3 regions of the Vibrio sp. Vb0667 genome follow, and region 2 is predicted to be linked to each of the others. Evidence: riboswitches for the same ligand, from Rfam matches in the RefSeq annotation. Region 2 holds a riboswitch; each other region holds the start of a gene.
What was found. Region 2 has a riboswitch for thiamine pyrophosphate ahead of thiC (phosphomethylpyrimidine synthase ThiC). Riboswitches for the same ligand answer to the same signal wherever they lie in the genome.
Positions count from the first base shown of each region.

Region 1 (7,047 bases), on a different contig from region 2:
TCAACACAAATATCACCACGGTCAGGATGGATGAATCCTGCCACCAACGCCAGCAAGGTTGACTTCCCTGCCCCACTTGGTCCCATCAGCGACACAATCTGTCCTTGCTCAATCGTTAAGTCAAAACGAAACAGTTCACGTTGGTAGGTGTACTGCACATCATCCAACACTAACATTACGCTCTCTCCTTCGTTTTCAATACTTTCTCAATCAAGGCAAAACAGCCCACACTCAACAACAATAGGGTCACCGATACCACCGCAGCTGCGTCCATCTGATAGCTGCCAAGCAGCTGGAATAAATACAGAGGTAAAGTGCGGAACTCTTGTCCGCCAAACAACGCAATAGCACTTAAATCGCCAATCGCAAACATAAAGCTGATCGCAAACGCATGTGCAAACGGCTTGCGTAGCGCCTGCCACTCCACCACTTTAAACCGTTGCCAGCCACGCATGCCTAAGCTGGCACATACATACTGATACTGTTGTTCAATGTGCAGCATTGGCTGCGCTAGCGTTTTGATCACGTAAGGCAAAGCCATCAAACCGTTCACCAAAATCACGACAAAAAATGCCAAGCTAAAAACATCGGTAAATGCGCGCAGTAGTAAGAATAAACCGGTGCTAATCACCAGACCTGGAGTCACCAAAATAACGGTGCCGATTAACTCAATCTGATCGGCTCGCGTGTTTTTGTACTGCAACCGCCAACGGCGACTGGTCAATAGTATGGACACCCCTGCAGCGACCGCAAGCGCGCTAGCGACACAGGCGACTTTGAGGGAGTTCAATAGCGCAGACCAAAAACGCTCATCGGTTAATACTGTCCAAACTTGTTGGTTGATGCCACTCAGTAACACCATCAATAACGGCGGTATTACCAGTAAAAAGGCACCTATGATCCAAAAGCTATCCCAAGCTTTTGACCACCCATGATCCTTCGTTAAATATTGCTGTACCGATGTGCTTCCAGCACTGATAGAAACAGGCCTTGTTAACTTCTGCACTCCAATAGCAAGCAGTCCACATAACAGCATCTGCCACAGCGCCAATAACGCCCCAGCTTGTAAATCAAAATCAAACTTAATCGCTTGGTAAATGGCCAATTCAATGGTGGTGGATTTTGGCCCGCCCCCCAACGCCATTACAGTGGCAAAACTGGTAAAGCACAACATAAACACCAACCCACAAACGTGGGGAAGCTGCTGCCTTAAACGCGGCCATTCTACCCAACGAAACTTATCCCAATGGCTCATCCCAAGATGCGCGCAAAGCTTATGCTGCTCGGCAGGAATAGACTCCAAGGCTTGCAGAAGCAATCGTGCCGCGTAAGGTAAATTAAAGAACACATGGGCGAGTAAAATGCCGTTCAAACCGTAAATAGAGAATGGCAGTTTAGTGTCGAAACTTTGCAACCACTGCGCCAACAAACCACTGTTGCCATAAATCGCTAACAGCCCAAAAACACCAACCAAAACCGGCAAAACCAGTGTCGATGCAAACAGCTTAAGCAGTAATGATTTACCAATAAATTGGCGACGCGAAAGTGCGTGCGCTACTGGAATGGCAAAGCCAACACTGAGCAATGTGGAAAGAAACGCTTGGTAGAAACTGAACTTGGTGACATGTTGATAGTACGGGTCGCCCCATACCACAGACACATCAAGTGAAGGGGCTTGAACAATCAAAGCACCTAGGGCAGAAATAACAAAGGTCGCGATGATCATCGCGACCCCTAAACCTATTTTTGGAACAGAATTCAAAGGTAAAACCTATCTCATTCAGATGAGGGTGGAAACGTCAGCTAAAACGTCAATGCGCTTTGCCATTCGCGAATCCAAGACTTACGCATTTTTGCCACTTCATCAGCACTAAAGCTCAACGACTTGCTTGGAACACTCAAAGTTTCAAAACCTTTAGGTAACTCAACGTCAGTGACTGGGTACATCCAGTTACCCGTTGGCATCGCCGATTGGAACTCATCACTTAAAATGAAACTCATAAATTGATCAGCAAGTTCTGAATTTTTTGCCCCTTTCACTTTGGCGGCGACTTCAACTTGCATGTAGTGGCCTTCAGCAAAACTCGCCGTAGCAAACTTCGAATCGTTTTCCGCAATTAAGTGGTACGCAGGTGAAGTGGTGTAAGAAAGCACTAAATCGGACTCACCATTGAGGAACATAGAATACGCCTCAGACCAACCTTTCGTGACCGTTACGGTTTTGCTCGCTAGCTTCTGCCACGCTTGCGTCACATCGTCGCCATAAATAGATTTCATCCATAGCATTAAGCCTTGGCCCGGCGTTGAAGTCCGCGGATCTTGGTAAATCACTTTCAGATCGTCGCGCGTTTCCACCAGCTCTTTCATGCTTTTCGGCGGATTAGCCAGTTTCTCTTTGTTGTACACAAACGCGAAGTAGCCGTAATCGTACGGTACAAACGTCGTGTCACTCCAACCGTTTGGTAACACTGTGTTAGCCGTATCCACATTGTGCTCGGCAAGCAGACCGGTTTTCTTCGCTTCTGCCATCAGATTGTTATCCAAACCTAACACGATGTCGGCTTTGCTATTACCGCCTTCAAGACGAAGACGATTCAGGATCGACACACCATCGTCTAATGCCACGAAGTTAACGTCACAGCCACATTTTGCTTCAAAAGCTTGCTCGATTTTAGGACCCGGCCCCCAATCTGCGGCAAAAGAGTCGTAGGTATAGATGGTTAATGTGTTTTCAGCGGCAAACGCTGAAGTAGAGGTGATTGCAGCTAAGGCAATCAGATTTAGAGTGGTTTTCACTGCTCGCTCTCCATGAGTATTTCAGAGAAATAAGTTGAGCGGCACAGGGTTTGAGGCGGCTATTAAGGATTTCCAATATCCAGACTCAATTCCTACGCCAGCATTATCTGGTTCAGGTAATACGGGTCCCTAGTAAAGCACTTAGGTCTCAGCGCCCAAATGCATTGATTGACTCAATGCAAAATGGGTTTGCTCCCCGATGAGTTGGATGGATTGTAAAGGTATTTGAGTGGTTACACAATCAGCTCACGAGCGCTGGTCATAGCCCCAACGAGGCACCAAACCTTGCTCAATACCTAAGTGGTCGAGAATTCTCGCCACCATAAAATCCACTAAGTCTTCAATGCTCTTTGGCTGATGGTAGAAGCCCGGGGCCGCTGGCATGATGGTGACGCCCATTTGCGATAGCTTGTGCATGTTCTCCAGATGTAGCGTTGAAAATGGCGTTTCACGAACCACGAGCAACAGCTGCCCGCGCTCTTTCATTACCACATCAGCGGCCCGTTCGATCAAGTTGTCCGACATACCGTGTGCTATGGCTGCAACGCTTCCCGCAGAACATGGGCAAACCACCATTTGCTTTGGTGCAGCAGAACCAGACGCAACCGGCGAGAACCAATCATCTTTACCGCAAACGGTGATGTTATTTCGATTGCAGTTCAGGTGCTCTACCAATGCTTGCTGCGCCGCTTCTGGGCCACTTGGTAGCTTAAGATTATGCTCGGTTGCCATCACAACACGAGCCGCCGAAGAAATCAGAACGTAGACATGATAATCCGCCGCAACCAAGCATTCTAAAAGACGAAGGCCGTAGGGAGCACCAGAAGCACCCGTTAATGCCAACGTGATGGCTTTTTTATGAGAGGGTTGTGTTTTGTTTTGCATATCAATCAGGCTTTTTGTTTTAACTGCTCAAGAAGTTTTCCGTGAATACCACCAAAGCCACCGTTGCTCATGACTAGAATTTGGTCACCTGGTCGCGCACGTTCGACGATCTTGGCTACAAAGTTATCTATATCCGCATCGACAAACGCTGGCTGTGTGCATTGGTCGGCAATGTCTTGCACAGACCACTCGATATTATCTGGCTGGAACAAGAAGACTTCATCTGCACTGTGTAGTGACTCTGCAAGTGTGTTTTTGTGTACGCCACGCTTCATGGTGGCAGAACGCGGCTCTAACACTGCTAGGATGCGTTTTTCACCTACCTTGTTACGCAAACCACCGACAGTAAGTTCAATTGCCGTTGGGTGATGCGCAAAATCATCGTAAACCGTCACACCTTGTTCTTCACCTTTCAGCTCTAAACGGCGCTTGGTATTGATGAAACGCCCTAATACTTGGCAAGCAAGATCCGGAGTGACTCCAACATGTCGTGCAGCAGCGATTGCCATCAGCGCATTATCCACATTGTGGTCACCCACCAAATTCCATTCGACGGTACCAACCTTCTCGCCTTGCAACGCAACGTCAAATTTTGAGCCATCAAGCACTAATTTGTGCGCTTGCCAGTCACCATTCTCACCAGAGAACTGTTTTTCAGTCCAGCAGCCACGCTCTAATACATCCGCTAACGCCTGATCTTTTCTCGGCGCTAAGATCAATCCATTGCCCGGTACAGTTCGCACTAAATGATGGAATTGGCGCTTGATCGCTTCTAGATCATCGAAGATATCAGCATGATCAAACTCAAGATTGTTCATGATTAAAGTGCGAGGATGGTAATGCACAAACTTAGAACGCTTATCGAAAAAAGCACTGTCATATTCGTCCGCTTCAACGACAAAAAACATACTTTCACCCAAACGAGCAGACACTCCGAAGTTACCGAGTACCCCACCGACTAAGAAACCCGGTTGATAACCACAATCTTCAAGTATCCAAGCAAGCATGCTCGACGTGGTCGTTTTCCCATGTGTACCCGATACCGCCAATACCCAACGATCATGCAGCAAAAACTCGTTGAGCCACTGCGGGCCAGAGGTGTAACGCATGTTAGTGTTGAGCACATGCTCGACACAAGGGTTGCCACGGCTCATCGCATTACCAATCACCACAAGATCTGGTTGAGGGTCGAGTTGAGACGGGTCAAAGCCTTCAATAATTTCAATACCTTGAGACTCAAGCAGTGTGCTCATTGGCGGATAAACGTTGGCATCAGAACCAGTGACTTTATGTCCTAATTGGCGCGCTAGAATCGCTGCGCCGCCCATAAATGTGCCACAGATACCCAAGATATGAATGTGCATAAACTAAACCTTGTAATGCGTTTTTTAATGCTTTCATTATCGCGATTACCGCCTGAAAAGCGAGTGACTTTAGCCTTCTTCTTGCAGTCCCTTTCACAAATATGACAAGGTTGAACACAGACTGTACAACCTCTTGCTTACTGATGAATCCCTCAAACAAGTCTACAAATAAATTGAGATCTCAAACAGTTACTTCATTACCATTAAAAAGATCTGCGACTTAAACTTACATCCAGCGCAATCGTTTAACATTCATAAAGAGATGCTCACTTGCGCACTACCCCCAATAAAATGAAAATGTAAGGATTAACCATGTCAGGACTGCGCACCCTAGGCGAGTTCATTGTCGAAAAACAAGCGGATTTCCCCCACGCTAGCGGTGATCTATCATCCCTTTTAGCCTCCATTCGTTTAGCTGCAAAAATCGTTAACCGCGAAATCAACGCAGCGGGTCTCGGTGATATCACTGGTGCTGTAGGCACGGAAAATGTCCAAGGTGAAGATCAGCAAAAGCTCGATGTTTACGCGAACGATAAGTTCAAAGCCGCGCTTGAAGCTCGTGATCAAGTGTGTGGCGTTGCCAGTGAAGAAGAAGACGAAGCAGTTGCGTTCAATAAAGAACTCAACCAAAACGCCAAATATGTAGTACTGATGGACCCACTTGATGGTTCTTCTAACATCGATGTGAACGTCTCTGTTGGTACTATCTTCTCGATTTACCGTCGTGTTTCTCCAATCGGTACTCCACCAACTGAAGAAGACTTCCTACAACCTGGTCACAAGCAAGTGGCTGCGGGCTACGTGATTTACGGCTCCTCCACCATGTTGGTATACACAACTGGTAACGGCGTAAACGGCTTTACTTACGACCCATCTATCGGCAGCTTCTGTCTTTCTCATGAAAACATGATGATTCCTGATGATGGTAAGATCTACTCCATCAACGAAGGTAATTACATTCGTTTCCCTCAAGGGGTGAAGAAGTACATCAAGTACTGCCAAGAAAACGTGCCAGAAGACGGTCGCCCATACACTTCTCGCTACATTGGCTCGCTGGTTGCTGATTTCCACCGCAACCTACTGAAAGGTGGTATCTACCTTTACCCAAGCACACAAAGCCACCCACAAGGCAAGCTACGCCTGCTTTACGAATGTAACCCTATGGCATTCCTCATTGAGCAAGCTGGCGGCATTGCATCGGACGGCGTGAATCGCATAATGGACATCAAGCCTACTGAGTTGCACCAGCGTGTACCTTTCTTTGTGGGTTCGAAGAACATGGTTCGCAAAGTTGAAGAGTTCCTTGAACTGCACCGCGACGAAGAATAATTTCAGACCTTTGTCCAACGCGGCAGGTGTTTACCTGCCGCGTTTTTGTCGCTAAAGTGAAACGCGAATTTATCATCAGATGAAGCCGCTTTTGTGTGACTCATCGTTAATGAAAAGGAATATTCTAATGAGCTTAAACCATGTACCAGCAGGCAAGTCGCTGCCTGAAGATATCTATGTCGTTATCGAAATTCCTGCAAATGCAGATCCAATCAAGTACGAAGTAGATAAAGACTCTGGTGCTGTATTTGTCGACCGTTTCATGTCTGCACCAATGTTCTACCCATGCAACTATGGCTACGTGAACAATACCCTGTCGCTTGATGGCGATCCAGTCGACGTATTGGTACCAACACCATACCCACTCATGCCAGGTTCAGTCATTCGCTGCCGTCCTGTTGGCGTTTTGAAGATGACAGATGAATCGGGTGAAGATGCAAAAGTGTTTGCGGTTCCCCACTCAAAAATCTCGAAAGAGTACGAGCACATCCAAGATGTGGACGATATCCCAGAACTACTGAAAGCGCAGATCACGCAATTCTTTGAGCGTTACAAAGAGCTTGAAGCAGGCAAATGGGTGAAAGTGGATGGGTGGGCAGATGTTGCTGCCGCTAAAGCTGAGATCCTAGAATCTTACGAGCGAGCTCAGAAAAAATAAGCATCACTGCTGATA
Region 1 is NZ_JAWPOL010000008.1:29,099-36,145, forward strand. It holds gene thiQ (thiamine ABC transporter ATP-binding protein) at 1-176, opposite strand, end outside; gene thiP (thiamine/thiamine pyrophosphate ABC transporter permease ThiP) at 176-1,762, opposite strand; gene thiB (thiamine ABC transporter substrate binding subunit) at 1,804-2,796, opposite strand; TPP riboswitch at 2,869-3,005, opposite strand; gene R8269_RS10540 (flavin prenyltransferase UbiX) at 3,043-3,681, opposite strand; gene mpl (UDP-N-acetylmuramate:L-alanyl-gamma-D-glutamyl-meso-diaminopimelate ligase) at 3,687-5,045, opposite strand; gene fbp (class 1 fructose-bisphosphatase) at 5,358-6,374, shown strand; gene ppa (inorganic diphosphatase) at 6,502-7,032, shown strand.
Region 1: another riboswitch for thiamine pyrophosphate. It lies ahead of thiB (thiamine ABC transporter substrate binding subunit); the one in region 2 lies ahead of thiC (phosphomethylpyrimidine synthase ThiC).

Region 2 (7,047 bases):
CTCCGCGCTTGCCGTTCTACCTGCATGTTCTCTATCTAGGAGCACTAATAAGCAGGGGCAATATATATACGATATCACTGCAGAACCTTCTACTGCAGAATTGGTCCCTGGGTTTAACACAGACGTACTCGCATTTAATGGTTCGATTCCAGCGCCTGTGATTCGTTGTCGCCAAGGCGAGAAAGTTATAATTCGGTTTACTAACAAGCTTTCAGAGCCGACTACAATCCACTGGCATGGCTTGCGAATCCCTATTGAAATGGATGGTGTCCCTTTCTTGAGCCAGCAGCCTATCATGCCAGGTGAAACATTCGTTTATGAATTTACACCACCAGATGCGGGCACATTTTGGTATCACCCACATATGAATAGTGTGAAGCAGCTTGGTATGGGCTTAGTCGGGCTAATTGTCGTTGAAGAGGCAGAGCCGGTTCAGTTTGATGAAGAGCATGAAGTCGTTCTAAAGCATTGGCATTTAGACAAACAAGGTCAGTGGAAGAACCTTATGGTACCGCGCTTGAGCGCTCGTATGGGGACTCCCGGAGAGTGGAGTAGCGTCAATGGTGTGCATGAACCTGTTTATGCGCTGAAGCAGAATGCTACCACGCGATTAAGAATTGCTAATGTCGATAATACCATTACTTACCCGATCGCTATTGAAGGTGCAGAGGCTTGGGTTATTGCTATTGATGGTAATCCTGTTAAAGCGCCTTATAAGCTCACTCAGCACAAAATTGGTCCAGGAATGAGGTTGGATGTCGGATTGATTGCTCCGAAGGCTGGAACACGTGTTTATGTGCGTCAAATGAAAGGACGCTTCCCATTCCCTTTGTGCGAGTTTGACGTTGTTGAGTCTGACTTGCCGAGCAACCAGAAACTGCCTTTGTTACCTCTCAACCCTGTGCCAGCTCTCGATTTGAAAAATGCAGAGCAAATCGATTATGTGTTTGAGTGGGAGGGGGCGATCACTCCTGCTGATAAATCGGGCAAAGCGATACCTAAGTTCTGGCTGATGAACAAACGGGCTTGGGAGGGAATGAGCAAAGATAATATTCCAGCGCCGCTTTCAACATTGGAGATGGGAAAAACCTATATCTTCAACCTAAAGAACGTCACCCAATATCATCATCCTATTCATCTTCATGGACACACATTTACGGTTCTTGAGTTAGATGGCAAAAAACTCGACGAACCGTTTCATACCGATACGGTCTTACTTGGAAAAAGCGGCAGTGCGAAAGCGGCATTTGTTGCAGATAACCCAGGGCGTTGGATGTACCATTGTCATGTAATTGAACACATGAAGACGGGTTTGATGGGTTACATCGAAGTAAAGTGACTCCTGTAACTTTTAAAATCTTGATAAGTTTTAAGCGCTATACTTTGCTGAATTCTAAGATTGTATAATCACTATTGCCGTAAATTTGATTACAATGTCGCCATTAACTTTTCTGGGGGAATTATGGGACAACTATCCGTTTTGGGTTTTATTGCATTGGGTGGTGCATTTGGTGCATGTTCTCGTTACTTAATTTCTGAACTTTGTGTCATTTTATTGGGGCGTGGTTTTCCATATGGTACGTTAACCGTTAACGTTGTTGGCTCATTTATGATGGGCTTATTGATAGCAGCTTTCGATAATGAACTTTTGGCAACGGAACCTTGGCGACAAGTGATTGGCTTGGGTTTTTTAGGGGCACTAACGACGTTTTCCACCTTCTCGATGGATAATGTGTTGCTTATGCAGCAGGGCGCTTTCTTTAAGATGGGGTTGAACGTATTGTTGAATGTCGTGTTAAGTATTTCAGCTGCGTGGATAGGCTTTCAATTATTGATGCGCAGCTAGCAAAGTAGTTAAAAATTGAACAGGTCGGCTTGGTTTCACCAAGCCGTTTTTATATACTGACATCACTTGTCGGAGTGCCATAAGGCTGAGACCGTTAATTCGGGATCCGTTGAACCTGATCAGATTAGAATCTGCGAAGGGAACAAGAGAAGATATTCACACCGGAGTTCTTTCTGGTTGATCTATCAAAAGTCGAATGTTGTTACAGGCAAATATCGTAAGCTTTAACTAGCCTTAATTTGACTCCTCTTGTCGCATCTATCCGCCAAGCATTTTTATCCAATTACTTTTTATCTAGTATAACAAAGCAAGGAAAAATGCTATGTCGAGTCGCAAACAAGCGAGACTGGAAGCAAAACAGTTCATTGATACACTCTCGGTACAACCGTACCCCAATTCAAGCAAAGTCTACGTAGAAGGCTCACGTCCAGATATTCGTGTGCCAATGCGTGAAATATCACTCGCTGATAGCCTTATTGGAGGCACAAAAGAAGCGCCTATTTTCGAGCCTAATGAGCCAGTACGCGTTTACGATACCTCGGGTGTATACACAGATCCAGAGCACACCATAGACCTCTATAGCGGCTTACCTAAGCTGAGAGAAGGGTGGATTGAAGAGCGTGCCGATACTGAGCTACTTGATGAAGTAAGCTCGGTGTACACCAAAGAACGCTTAGAAGACGAAACACTAGACGATCTTCGTTACGGTAATCTACCACGTATTCGACGTGCCAAAGATGGCCATTGTGTGACCCAATTGCACTATGCTCGCAAAGGTATTATTACCCCAGAAATGGAATATATCGCGCTGCGTGAAAACATGGGGCGTGCCAAGTATCGCGATGAAGTGCTGAATCAACAGCATCCGGGTCAAAGCTTTGGTGCGAACCTACCAAAGGACATTACTGCAGAGTTTGTGCGTAAAGAAGTCGCCGAAGGTCGCGCTATTATCCCTTCTAATATCAACCACCCAGAATCCGAACCAATGATCATTGGGCGTAACTTTTTGGTCAAAGTGAACGCCAACATCGGTAACTCATCGGTCACTTCTTCGATTGAAGAAGAAGTAGAGAAACTAGTTTGGGCGACACGTTGGGGTGGAGATACCGTTATGGATCTCTCTACTGGACGTAACATCCACGAAACTCGCGAGTGGATTCTACGTAACAGTCCGGTTCCGATCGGTACCGTACCAATGTATCAAGCGCTTGAGAAAGTGAATGGTGTTGCGGAAAACCTTAACTGGGAAGTGATGCGCGATACCCTGATTGAGCAAGCAGAGCAGGGCGTTGACTACTTTACTATCCATGCCGGTTTACTACTTCGTTATGTGCCAATGACTGCAAAACGCGTTACTGGCATCGTCTCTCGTGGTGGTTCTATCATCGCGAAATGGTGTTTAGCGCACCACCAAGAAAGCTTCTTATACACCCATTTCCGAGAGATCTGTGAAATCTGTGCTAAGTACGATGTCGCACTATCTCTTGGTGATGGTCTGCGTCCTGGCTCGGTTGCTGATGCTAACGATGAAGCGCAATTTGCAGAGCTTCGTACTCTTGGCGAATTGACCAAGGTTGCGTGGGAATACGACGTACAGGTGATTATTGAAGGCCCTGGTCATGTTCCAATGCATATGATCAAAGAGAACATGGAAGAACAGTTAGAGCACTGCCATGAAGCTCCTTTCTATACCCTTGGCCCATTGACGACAGACGTTGCTCCAGGTTACGACCATATTACTTCAGGTATTGGCGCTGCCATGATTGGCTGGTATGGCTGTGCGATGCTTTGCTACGTCACTCCTAAAGAGCACCTTGGCTTACCAAACAAAGAAGATGTGAAAGTAGGCATGATCACTTATAAGCTTGCTGCGCACGCCGCGGATTTGGCGAAGGGACATCCTGGTGCACAAGTTCGTGATAACGCGCTTTCTAAAGCTCGCTTCGAGTTCCGCTGGGAAGACCAATTCAACTTGTCACTCGATCCAGATACCGCGCGCGCTTTCCATGACGAAACCTTGCCTCAAGAGTCTGGAAAAGTTGCTCACTTCTGTTCGATGTGCGGGCCAAAGTTCTGCTCGATGAAGATCTCGCAAGAGGTTCGAGAATATGCGAAAGACACAGAGCAAGTTGCTGCGGACCAAGCTATCTCAATCAAAATGCTGGATGACCCTCTTGAGGGTATGCGTCAGAAATCGCAAGAATTTAGAGAGTCAGGTTCTGAGCTATACCACCCAGCAGCACATGCCGAGGTAAGTGACTAATGAGCAAAATCCTTATTCCGTCATCGTTGATTGAACTGACAGGTTTAGTTCAGCAATGTTTGTTGTTGGCGAAAGAACAGGGTTTTAGCATCGAAGACATTGAGTTGGGTGTGAGTCCAACTCAATCTATTCAGCTTGTTCGCGGCCAACAGACCACACACATAACGACTGATCTCATTGATGATTATGACTCTGAGCATGAGAGTTCATTTGTGCTCTATTACCGTTCTGCTTTGTCGGTAGAAGCGTGTGCTAAGCAACCGTCGAAAGCGATTTATATTGGTATTGCTGATACTCAGGTATCCAATGAAAAGGAGAAAGTGCTTCAGCTTGATATCTGGCGTCACCCAATTAACAACGAAGTGAGAGCGCTTTCCGTTAAGTCCAAATTCAACGCAATGTTCGATCCTGAACATCACCTTGCTTGGATAGTAACGCTGACAGTACTCGATTTTCCTATCGAAGATGCGTTAACACTTGCTCGAGGAATCCTAACTCAACAAGCGAATGTTTCACGTGAAACACTGTTGAATGACAACCTTGATGAGGGACGATCTACTCAGTGGGCTGACCAATTTGATGATTTCCCCACACCTGTACTGGAGGATAACCGACTCGATATTCAAGTTGGTTGGTCTGCACAAGGTGAGAGCGTTAGCTTTCCAACTCTAACTAAGCAAAGTCTAGGGCTCTATCCAGTCGTTGATGATGTTGCTTGGATTGAGCGTCTACTGCCACTAGGCATCAACACTATTCAACTGCGAATAAAGAACCCACAACAAGCCGATTTAGAACAACAGATCATTCGAGCAATTGAGCTAGGTCGTCAGTATCAAGCACAAGTGTTTATAAATGACTACTGGCAGTTGGCAATCAAGCATGGCGCTTATGGCGTTCACCTGGGACAAGAAGACATAGAAGAATCGAATTTGGCTCAGCTAACTAAAGCCGGCATTCGTCTTGGTCTTTCTACTCATGGTTATTATGAGCTACTGCGCATCGTACAAATTCATCCTAGTTACATCGCGCTAGGGCATATTTTTCCAACCACCACTAAACAGATGCCATCGAAACCACAAGGTTTGGTGCGCTTGGCTCTGTATCAAAAGCTGATTGATAGCATTCCTTATACAAACACAGAGTCGGTTTTCCGTCCTGCAAAAGACAAAGCAGGTAGTGACTATGTGCTTGGCTTTCCGACGGTCGCGATTGGTGGCATTGACCAATCTAATGCAGACCAAGTTTGGCAAACAGGTGTTTCTAGTTTGGCAGTTGTGCGAGCGATTACGTTGGCAGAATCACCTCAGTCGGTCATCGAGTTCTTCGTACAACTGATGAAGGAAAGACAGCTAACGTTTACTGATCAGAATAGTAAATTGGTGGATACCAAGAGAGGCGAGCATGCTGACGGATAAGCAGTTCCTTCGCTATCAACGTCAAGTCGCTCTGCCAGAAATTGCCGAAGTTGGGCAAGAGCGGTTGAGTAAATCGAATGTGCTGATCATCGGTTGTGGTGGGTTAGGAAGTGCTGCGAGTTTGTACTTGGCATCAGCGGGTGTTGGTAAATTGGTTGTTGTTGATGACGATGAAGTTGATAGCAGTAACCTACAACGTCAGATCATTTATCGTGAACAAGACCTCCAAGTTGCGAAAACAAAAGCGACTGTAAAGCAACTCACTGAACTTAATTCTATGGTCCAAGTTCGTGCTCTCAATAAGCGATTAGACAAAGCACAGCTGCAGCTTGAAGTGATGCTAGCAGATGTGGTGCTCGACTGCACCGATAACATGCCAACGCGTCAGCTCATTAACCAAGTTTGTTTCGAGCAAAATACGCCACTTATCTCAGCGGCGGCAATTGGTTGGCAAGGACAATTTGCTGTCTTTGATTACCAAATACCAAGTGAACAAGAAGCGCAGAGTAAAGCCTGTTACCGCTGTTTGTATCCGTTCGACGAATTACCGCAAACGCAAAAGTGTAGTGAGAGTGGTGTCGTTGGTCCGGTGGTGGGCACACTTGGTAACTACCAAGCGATAGCGGCAATTCAAAAACTGGCGACGGGAAAGTTTCATGTCGAGACTGCCAAGTTGCATCTGTTTGATGGGTTGAAACTGCAATGGCAAACCATGGCGATAAGCAAAGACAAACAGTGCCAAGTGTGTGCTCAGATTTAGCTTACGAGTAATTGGCAGAATTAAGAGAGTTGGAAGCAATGACGTTATCAGAACAACAAACAATACAAATGACCGCTGCTGACTTAGATGTGATCACTATTGTCATCAATGACCAGTCACATCAAGTTGCCAGTGAGTCAAATCTACAGCAAATCATTAGTCAATTTGCGCTGCCTGAAATGGGCTGTGTTTTTGCAATTAATAACAATGTTGTGCCGCGCAGTGAGTGGGCTAGCACAGTTCTTTCACAGGGAGATAGCATCTCTTTGTTTCAAGCGATCGCAGGGGGTTAAAGTCGATGCTTAAAATTGGTGATAAACAATTCGAATCAAGACTGTTCACGGGAACAGGGAAGTTTGCCAACAGCCGATTAATGGCAGAAGCGATTCAAGTGTCGGGATCTCAACTTGCGACCATGGCGTTGAAGCGTGTCGATGTGAACGACCGACAAGACGATATTTTGCTTCCGTTAGTACAAGCGGGTGTGAACTTATTGCCGAACACCTCGGGTGCAAAGAATGCTAAAGATGCAGTGTTTGCCGCGCAACTGGCGCGAGAAGCGTTGGGCACTAACTGGTTAAAACTAGAAATTCATCCAGACCCGAAGTACTTGATGCCTGATCCAATTGAGACACTTGCTGCCGCTGAGCAACTGGTTCGTGAAGGCTTCATTATCCTTCCTTACTGTCATGCTGACCCGGTTCTGTGTAAACGATTGGAAGAAGTGGGTTGTGCAGCGGTCATGCCATTAGGTGCGCCGATC
Region 2 is NZ_JAWPOL010000036.1:30,894-37,940, reverse strand. It holds gene R8269_RS20960 (multicopper oxidase family protein) at 1-1,339, shown strand, start outside; gene crcB (fluoride efflux transporter CrcB) at 1,463-1,846, shown strand; TPP riboswitch at 1,907-2,005, shown strand; gene thiC (phosphomethylpyrimidine synthase ThiC) at 2,169-4,109, shown strand; gene R8269_RS20945 (thiamine phosphate synthase) at 4,109-5,524, shown strand; gene R8269_RS20940 (HesA/MoeB/ThiF family protein) at 5,511-6,284, shown strand; gene thiS (sulfur carrier protein ThiS) at 6,323-6,577, shown strand; gene R8269_RS20930 (thiazole synthase) at 6,583-7,047, shown strand, end outside.

Region 3 (7,047 bases), on a different contig from region 2:
TGGTTAACGATGTAAGTGGTCGCTTGCTCCAGTGCTTTGTTGAATGCCTTGATGGCTTCTTTGTCGTAGGTTTTTGCATTGGCTACGAAGACTAACTCGTCATACGCTGGCACGCCGTGTTCTTCAGGGAAGAAGGCTTTAGCTTTATAACCTTCTAGTGCAAGTTGGTTGGTTTCGAAGTTACGTAGACCACCCCAAATCGCATCCACCTTGCCAGACGCAAGAGACGAAGATAGCGCCCAACCTACGTTGATGATTTGTACGTCAGAAAACTTCACATTCTCTTGAGCTAACATAGTGCCGATTGTTGCTTCTTCGTTGCCTGCGATCGCAATACCGATCTTCTTACCTTTTAAGTCGCCAAGGTTTTCATTCTTACCGTTGTCCAACACCATCAGCGTGTTGAGTGGCGTAGCAATCAAAGTCGCAGAGCGGATTAATGGCAAACCCGCCGCGACATCGATAGTTAGGCTTGGCTGGTAAGAAATCGCCATGTCGACCTTGCCAGCAGCGACCAACTTAGGTGGCGTACTTGGATCTGCAGGCTCTTGAATGTTGACCTTCAAACCTTGTTCTTTGAAGTAACCGCGCTCTTTGGCAATCACGATAGGACCATGGTTTGGATTGACGAACCAATCCAACATCAGTGTCATCTCTTTTTCAGCTGCAAGCACGTTGGTTGATACCACTGAAGCGAGTAGAGCAGCAGCGCTCACAAGTTTGTTTTTATTCACGGGGTTCTTCCTTTTCTTTCCCAATTTTCTTTGGTTATTTTCTGTAATTACTTGCTTTCCCAAGGGATGGCTTTTTTCAATAATTTATCGGTGATGAAGTAGAGTGAGATAGACAGCACGGCGAGGATAAACAGCGCCGCAAACATCTCGTCAATGATCATGCGAGCGTTAGCTTGGAGCATCAGATAACCCAAGCCTTCACTTGAACCTACCCACTCACCGACCACTGCTCCAATTGGCGCAATAACGACGGCAACACGAATACCTGAAGCTAACGTTGGTAGCGCGGCTGGCAATTGAATATGACGAAGTAGCTGCCATTTCGACGCGCCCATGGTCTTGGCAAGATCGAGGTAACCTGTTGGTGTATTGCGTAAGCCGTCATAGCAACATGTCGTGACGGGGAAAAAGATGATGATCGCTGCCATGACGACTTTCGATGCAATACCGTAACCCAGCCAAAGCATGAGCACTGGCGCGATGGCGAACACAGGGATCGCTTGGCTAGCAATCAGAATAGGCAGTAACCAACGCTTCAGCGGCTCAAACATCAGCATTTGCAATGCGAACAGCAAACCCATCGATAATCCAAGCGCCAAGCCAAGTAAGATCTCTTGCGCAGTAACCCAAGTATGTTTGAGCAGGATATCGTAACGAGTGACCAATCTATCCAGCACTTCAATTGGTGAAGGTAAGATGAAGCCTGGCATGTCGAATACCACCACAACCAACTGCCACAATCCCAAGATCACCGCAGTGCTGATTACCAAGCGCAGAGCTTGATGGGTCACGCGTTCTTTTTTACCAATACGTGCCGAAACGGAGTTGTACTGAGTCATATCACTCATAGTCTTTCTCCAATTGATCCAAAATCGCTTGTTGAAGCGCGGCGCACTCTCCATCGAGAACTCGTGGTGGCTTGGAATCCGGAACAACCAAGTGCTGAGCTTGCGCAGGCGTACCTTGCAGTACATAGAGTTGGTGAGCTAATCGCACCGCTTCTTGTGGGTCGTGGGTAATAAGAACAACGGTCTTATCTTTCAGTAATTCGGCAGACAAGGTCTGCAACTTATGGCGAGTAACCGCGTCCAACGCAGAGAAAGGCTCATCCATCAGAACCAGAGGCTTGTCTTGCATCAGAGTGCGAGCAAGGGCAACACGTTGTCTCATGCCGCCAGAGAGCTGAGTTGGCTTAGCATCCGCGTAATCGGCGAGTTTTACTTGGTTTAGTAAAGCCAGTGCACGTTGTCTATTTTGCTCTGGTGCTTGCTCTTGAGAAAATCGAGAACTGAGGCAGACGTTGTCTAACACATTCAACCACGGTAGCAATAAATCCTGCTGAGCCATGTAAGCGATACGGTCATGCAGTGCAGCGCCATCCGTTGTGATGAGTTCGCCATGCCAGTCAACTTGGTCATCCAGTAGGCCAGCTAAGTAACGCAATATTGTGGTTTTCCCGCAGCCACTTCGTCCGAGTAATACCGTCCATTTACCGACGGGAATGGTCATGTTCATTCCTGCTAAAGTCGGTGTTTGGCTATCTTTGTATCGCAGGCTAGCATCGGAAAGCTGAATGCCAATCGCGTTAGCGAACATAAGTATGACCCGCAAAAAAGTGGTTCACAGGGCCGTGACCTTTACCGACATCCAGTTCATCAGCGTGCGCGATAGCTTGGCTGATGTACTGCTTACCAAGGTGCACCGCTTTGTGCAGATTGTTGCCTTGGCCAAGATAAGACGCAATGGCGGAAGAAAGTGTACAGCCTGTGCCATGAGTGTTTTTGGTTGGAAATCGCTTGGCGCTAATTAACTCGGCACTGTCTTGCATGATAAGCAGATCGTTGCTGTTTTCATTTTCTTCAAGGTGACCTCCTTTGAGCAGAATAGCTTTGGCTCCAAGCGCACGAAGGTCGGTAATCATATCGTTCATTTCAGATTCTGATTGAGGCATTGGCTTACCCGTCAATGCTGCGCCTTCGGGTAGGTTAGGGGTAATGATGTCTGCGAGCGGAATCAATTCTTCTTTTAAAGTGCTGATTGCCGACTGTTCCAGTAATAGATCGCCGCTGGTGGCCACCATCACAGGGTCAATCACGAGGTGTTTTGGCTGGTATTGTTTAATTTTGTCTGCAACGACTTTGATGATGTTGGAATCTGCCAGCATGCCCACTTTGACTGCAACGATGTTGAGGTCGGTAAATACTGCATCAAGTTGGCTCTCTACATGGTCGAGAGGAATGGGGAAAATCGCAGAAACGCCTTGGGTATTTTGCGAAGTAATCGCCGTGATTACCGAGCAAGCAAAACTGCCGGTTGCGGACATCGCTTTGATGTCGGCTTGAATACCTGCACCGCCACCACTGTCTGAGCCCGCGATGGTCAATACGATAGGGGTAGGCAAGGCTGGCGTGTGATGTGAATGAGGTTGTGATTGCTGCGTCATGGTCGCTCCTACTACAAGACGTATAGGAACTGACTTTGACCGTTGCAGATAGATCGATTTTTCGATCGCTATCGCTTACCTAAGAGGGGCGACGAAAGGCAAAGTGTGCATAGTTCCCTACGTCAGTGCTAACTGAATCAGGTTCAACGGGTCTCGAATTTCGATCTCAGCCAACACTTGTCGTGTGGCCCCCCGACTATTTCGTTCGGATGATAGCAGGACCATTGCGGAAGGGATACGTTTTTTGAGCGTAATTATAATGAGTATTCAATTATGCGAGGTGAGTGATAAAGTAAGCACCTAAATGGTTTGCTGGGTGGAATTTACTAGTGCAACGCTCTGGTGAATGAGCAGAACCTGGAATATTTAATAAATAATCGTGGTCTCGTTAAGCAAGGATTAGCACAAAACAAGGTTAAAAAACTGTTAAAATTTAACGTGTTGCCAATTTAACTTTGTTGAACTTTTTCACAGTTAATTAGGAAGGCTAAGACGATCATCGAGCAAGGAGACTTCATGCTTAATTCTGTAACAGCGAAGTCAGTGATCGATCATGCACTCTTTTTGGGGGCTGATTTCGCTGAACTATTCGTTGAACATCACCAAACCAACACTGTCCAGATCGCATCTGGTGAAGTGGATAAGGTTAACTCGGGTATCGATTTTGGTATCGGTATTCGTCTTTTTTTCGGTCATAAGGTGCTTTACGGTTACACCAACAGCACAGATGAAGCCGAACTAAAGCGCGTAACCTCGCTGCTTGCTGCAAAAGACAAGCGTGAGCAAATCGCGTCAGCGGGTTCTTTGAATTTGAACCGCTACCCAATCCAACATGGTTGCCGCATGTCGCTAAGTAAGGATGCTAACCTAGATTCAAAAATCGCGTTTCTATTGAAAGTTGACCAAGCCGCACGTGCTGAGAGTGAGCATATCAGCCAGTTTATTGGCAGCGTTCTTCAGCGCGAGCAACAAGTGTCTATCTTCAACTCAGAAGGTCTACACGTTGACGATACTCGCCACTACATTCGTGTTGCTGGTAACACTGTCGCGCAAAAAGGTAATGAGCAGTCTTCTGGTATGGAAGGTCCTGGCGCTCTTGCTGGTTGGGAATTCAGTGAACAGCTTGATGCCAAAGAGCTAGGTCAAACTATCGCGCAGCAAGCGTTAGTAAAACTTGGCGCGGATGCTTGTCCATCGGGTGAAATGCCGGTGGTGATTGGTAACGGCTTTGGCGGCGTTATCTTCCATGAAGCATGTGGTCACTTGCTAGAAACCACTTCAGTTGCGAAGAAAGCATCAGTCTTCCACGACAAGATGGGCGAAATGGTTGCTCACACCGCAGTGAATGCAGTCGATGATGGCACCATGACCAACGAATGGGGCTCGATTCACATTGATGATGAAGGTATGAAGACTCAGCGCACTCAACTGATCAAAGACGGTAAGCTAACCAGCTTCATGGTCGATAAAATGGGTGGCATGAAGACAGGTTATGAGCCTACGGGTTCTGGTCGTCGTCAAAACTACAAGTTCGCACCAACCTCGCGCATGCGTAACACCTTTATCGAAGAGGGCGAGCATTCACTTAATGACATGCTGGCAGGCATCGAACGTGGTATCTATGCGAAGAAGATGGGCGGTGGCTCTGTTCAACCGGGTACGGGGGAGTTTAACTTTGCTGTTCGTGAAGCCTACCTCATTGAAAATGGCAAAATCACCAAGCCTCTGAAAACAGCAACGCTGATCAGCACGGGTCCAAAAGTGTTGAAAGAAATCAGCATGGTCGGCAAAGACATGGCGCTTGCGCCGGGCATGTGTGGTTCCGTGAGTGGTTCAGTACCAACAACTGTCGGTCAGCCAACGCTGAAAGTAGATAACATTCTGGTAGGAGGCGGTAACTAATGAGCCAAGAACAACAACTTCTTAATGCGGTTGATTACGTCCTATCAGAAGCAAAACGCCAAGGTGCAGAAGCGGACGTCATTGTAAACCGTAACAGTAGCTTTTCTTTGAAAGCGAACCAAGGAAAGCTGGATGAGTACAAAGTAAGCTCAAGCCAAGTTCTGGGTGTTCGTGTTGTGAAAGATGCGCGTGTTGCAACAAGCTATTCTGAGTCGTTAGAGCAACCAAGCTTGGATTTGATGCTGACCAACGCACTGCAAAGCGCTCGCTTTTCCAAGCAAGATGAACATCAGACGATTAGTTGCGTGAACAGTCAAATCGCGACTGATGTTGCTGAGATTGCGCAAGAAGATACAACTTCTGTTGACGAAAAAATCGAACTGTCTCTCGCTCTTGAGCAAGGCGTAGTGGCTCTGCCTCACGCCTCTAGCGCACCTTACAATGGTTACAGCGATGGCGAAACACAACTGATCATTGCCAATACTCAAGGCACATTGTGTCAACACTTCGAGCGCTCGTTCACTTGTTACGCGTATACCTTGTTTGAAAAAGACGGCAAACAGTCAATGGCGGGTAGAATGTCACTGGGTCGCCGTTTTGATGAGTTGAATCCAGCTTACTGTATCGAGGGTGGCTACAACCTTGCTCGCGATCTTCTTGAAGGCGCACCGGTTGCGACGGGTAACTACCCTGCTATCTTCCACATCAATGCGCTAGCAAGTTTATTCGGTGCTTTCGGCAGTGCTTTCTCTGGCGTAAGCGCGATGAAAGGCATTACGCCACTGGGTGACAAGCTTGGTCAACGTGTTGCGAGTGATTTAATTACCTTTACTGATACGGCTTACATGCCAAATGGTATGGCAATCGCAAGTTTTGATAGTGAAGGCTTTGCTACTCAAGACAATGTGATGATTGCTAATGGTGAGTTGAAAACCTTGCTACACAACAGCCAGACCGCAAGTTACTTGGGCGCAGTCTCGACAGCAAGTGCTGCTCGTGGTGCAAAATCGAGCCTAGACGTATCAGCAAATCACAAAGTGATTGCGACAGGTAACAGCAGTGCGTCAGAAGTAAAAGCGGGTGAGTACCTAGAGTTAGTCGAACTTCAAGGTGTCCATTCTGGGGCGGATGCAGTGAGTGGTGATTTCTCATTTGGTGCGAGTGGCTTCTTGTGCCGTGATGGTGAGCGCGTTCAACCAGTGCGTGGTATCACTGTAGCGGGTAACTTCTACAAGATGCTGCAAGAAGTTGAGGCAGTGGGTGATACTCAGCTAATTAACGATAGCCGAACTTTCTTCTCGCCAGACGTTCGTTTTGCTCGTTTGAGCATTGGTGGTAAGTAAACTTAGCATTACTATAGAAACAAAAAGAGGACTCAATGGAGTCCTCTTTCTTTTATCGAATGATTAACTCGCGAGAATTAAAATTCGCGAATGTCCAACTCATTGTGGATCAATACCACACACTGAGAAGCGAAAAGCATCTTAGGACCTAAGCTGATTTTCTCTGTGCCAAGGCGCTTCAAGCTGTTAAAAGACTTCTTCGGCATCGGAATATGGTCAGTTAGCAAGAAACATGGGTTTCCACCGATTTCTGCATCACGAACAAATTCGCCTTTTTTATCCAACATATATAGTTGGTGATCTTCTGCCAGTTCTTGCACTAGGCGTTCAAAACTGACGGTACGAACGGTGATACCAGGTTCGACTTCACGAAGTTGCTCTTTACCCATACCAACCGAAGCATCCAAAGCGCGAGCCACTGCTGCAATCAAAGTTGACTCATGGAAGCCGCCAATGTTGGTGATGTCGTTGGAGCGAATAGTAATGGTGCGTGAGAAATCTTTTGTGCTTTCCAAAACCAGGTGAACAACCACATCTTCACGGTGTGATTGAGCAACGAACATAGTGTTCATCATGGTATGAGCAAGAATCTCTGTATGCGCTTCATTACCAACACCTTCTAACA
Region 3 is NZ_JAWPOL010000040.1:1,249-8,295, reverse strand. It holds gene R8269_RS21480 (ABC transporter substrate-binding protein) at 1-734, opposite strand, end outside; partial or broken gene R8269_RS21475 (ABC transporter permease) at 782-1,507, opposite strand; gene R8269_RS21470 (ABC transporter ATP-binding protein) at 1,575-2,330, opposite strand; gene thiD (bifunctional hydroxymethylpyrimidine kinase/phosphomethylpyrimidine kinase) at 2,320-3,177, opposite strand; TPP riboswitch at 3,275-3,382, opposite strand; gene R8269_RS21460 (TldD/PmbA family protein) at 3,694-5,079, shown strand; gene R8269_RS21455 (TldD/PmbA family protein) at 5,079-6,422, shown strand; gene trmY (tRNA (pseudouridine(54)-N(1))-methyltransferase TrmY) at 6,500-7,047, opposite strand, start outside.
Region 3: another riboswitch for thiamine pyrophosphate. It lies ahead of thiD (bifunctional hydroxymethylpyrimidine kinase/phosphomethylpyrimidine kinase); the one in region 2 lies ahead of thiC (phosphomethylpyrimidine synthase ThiC).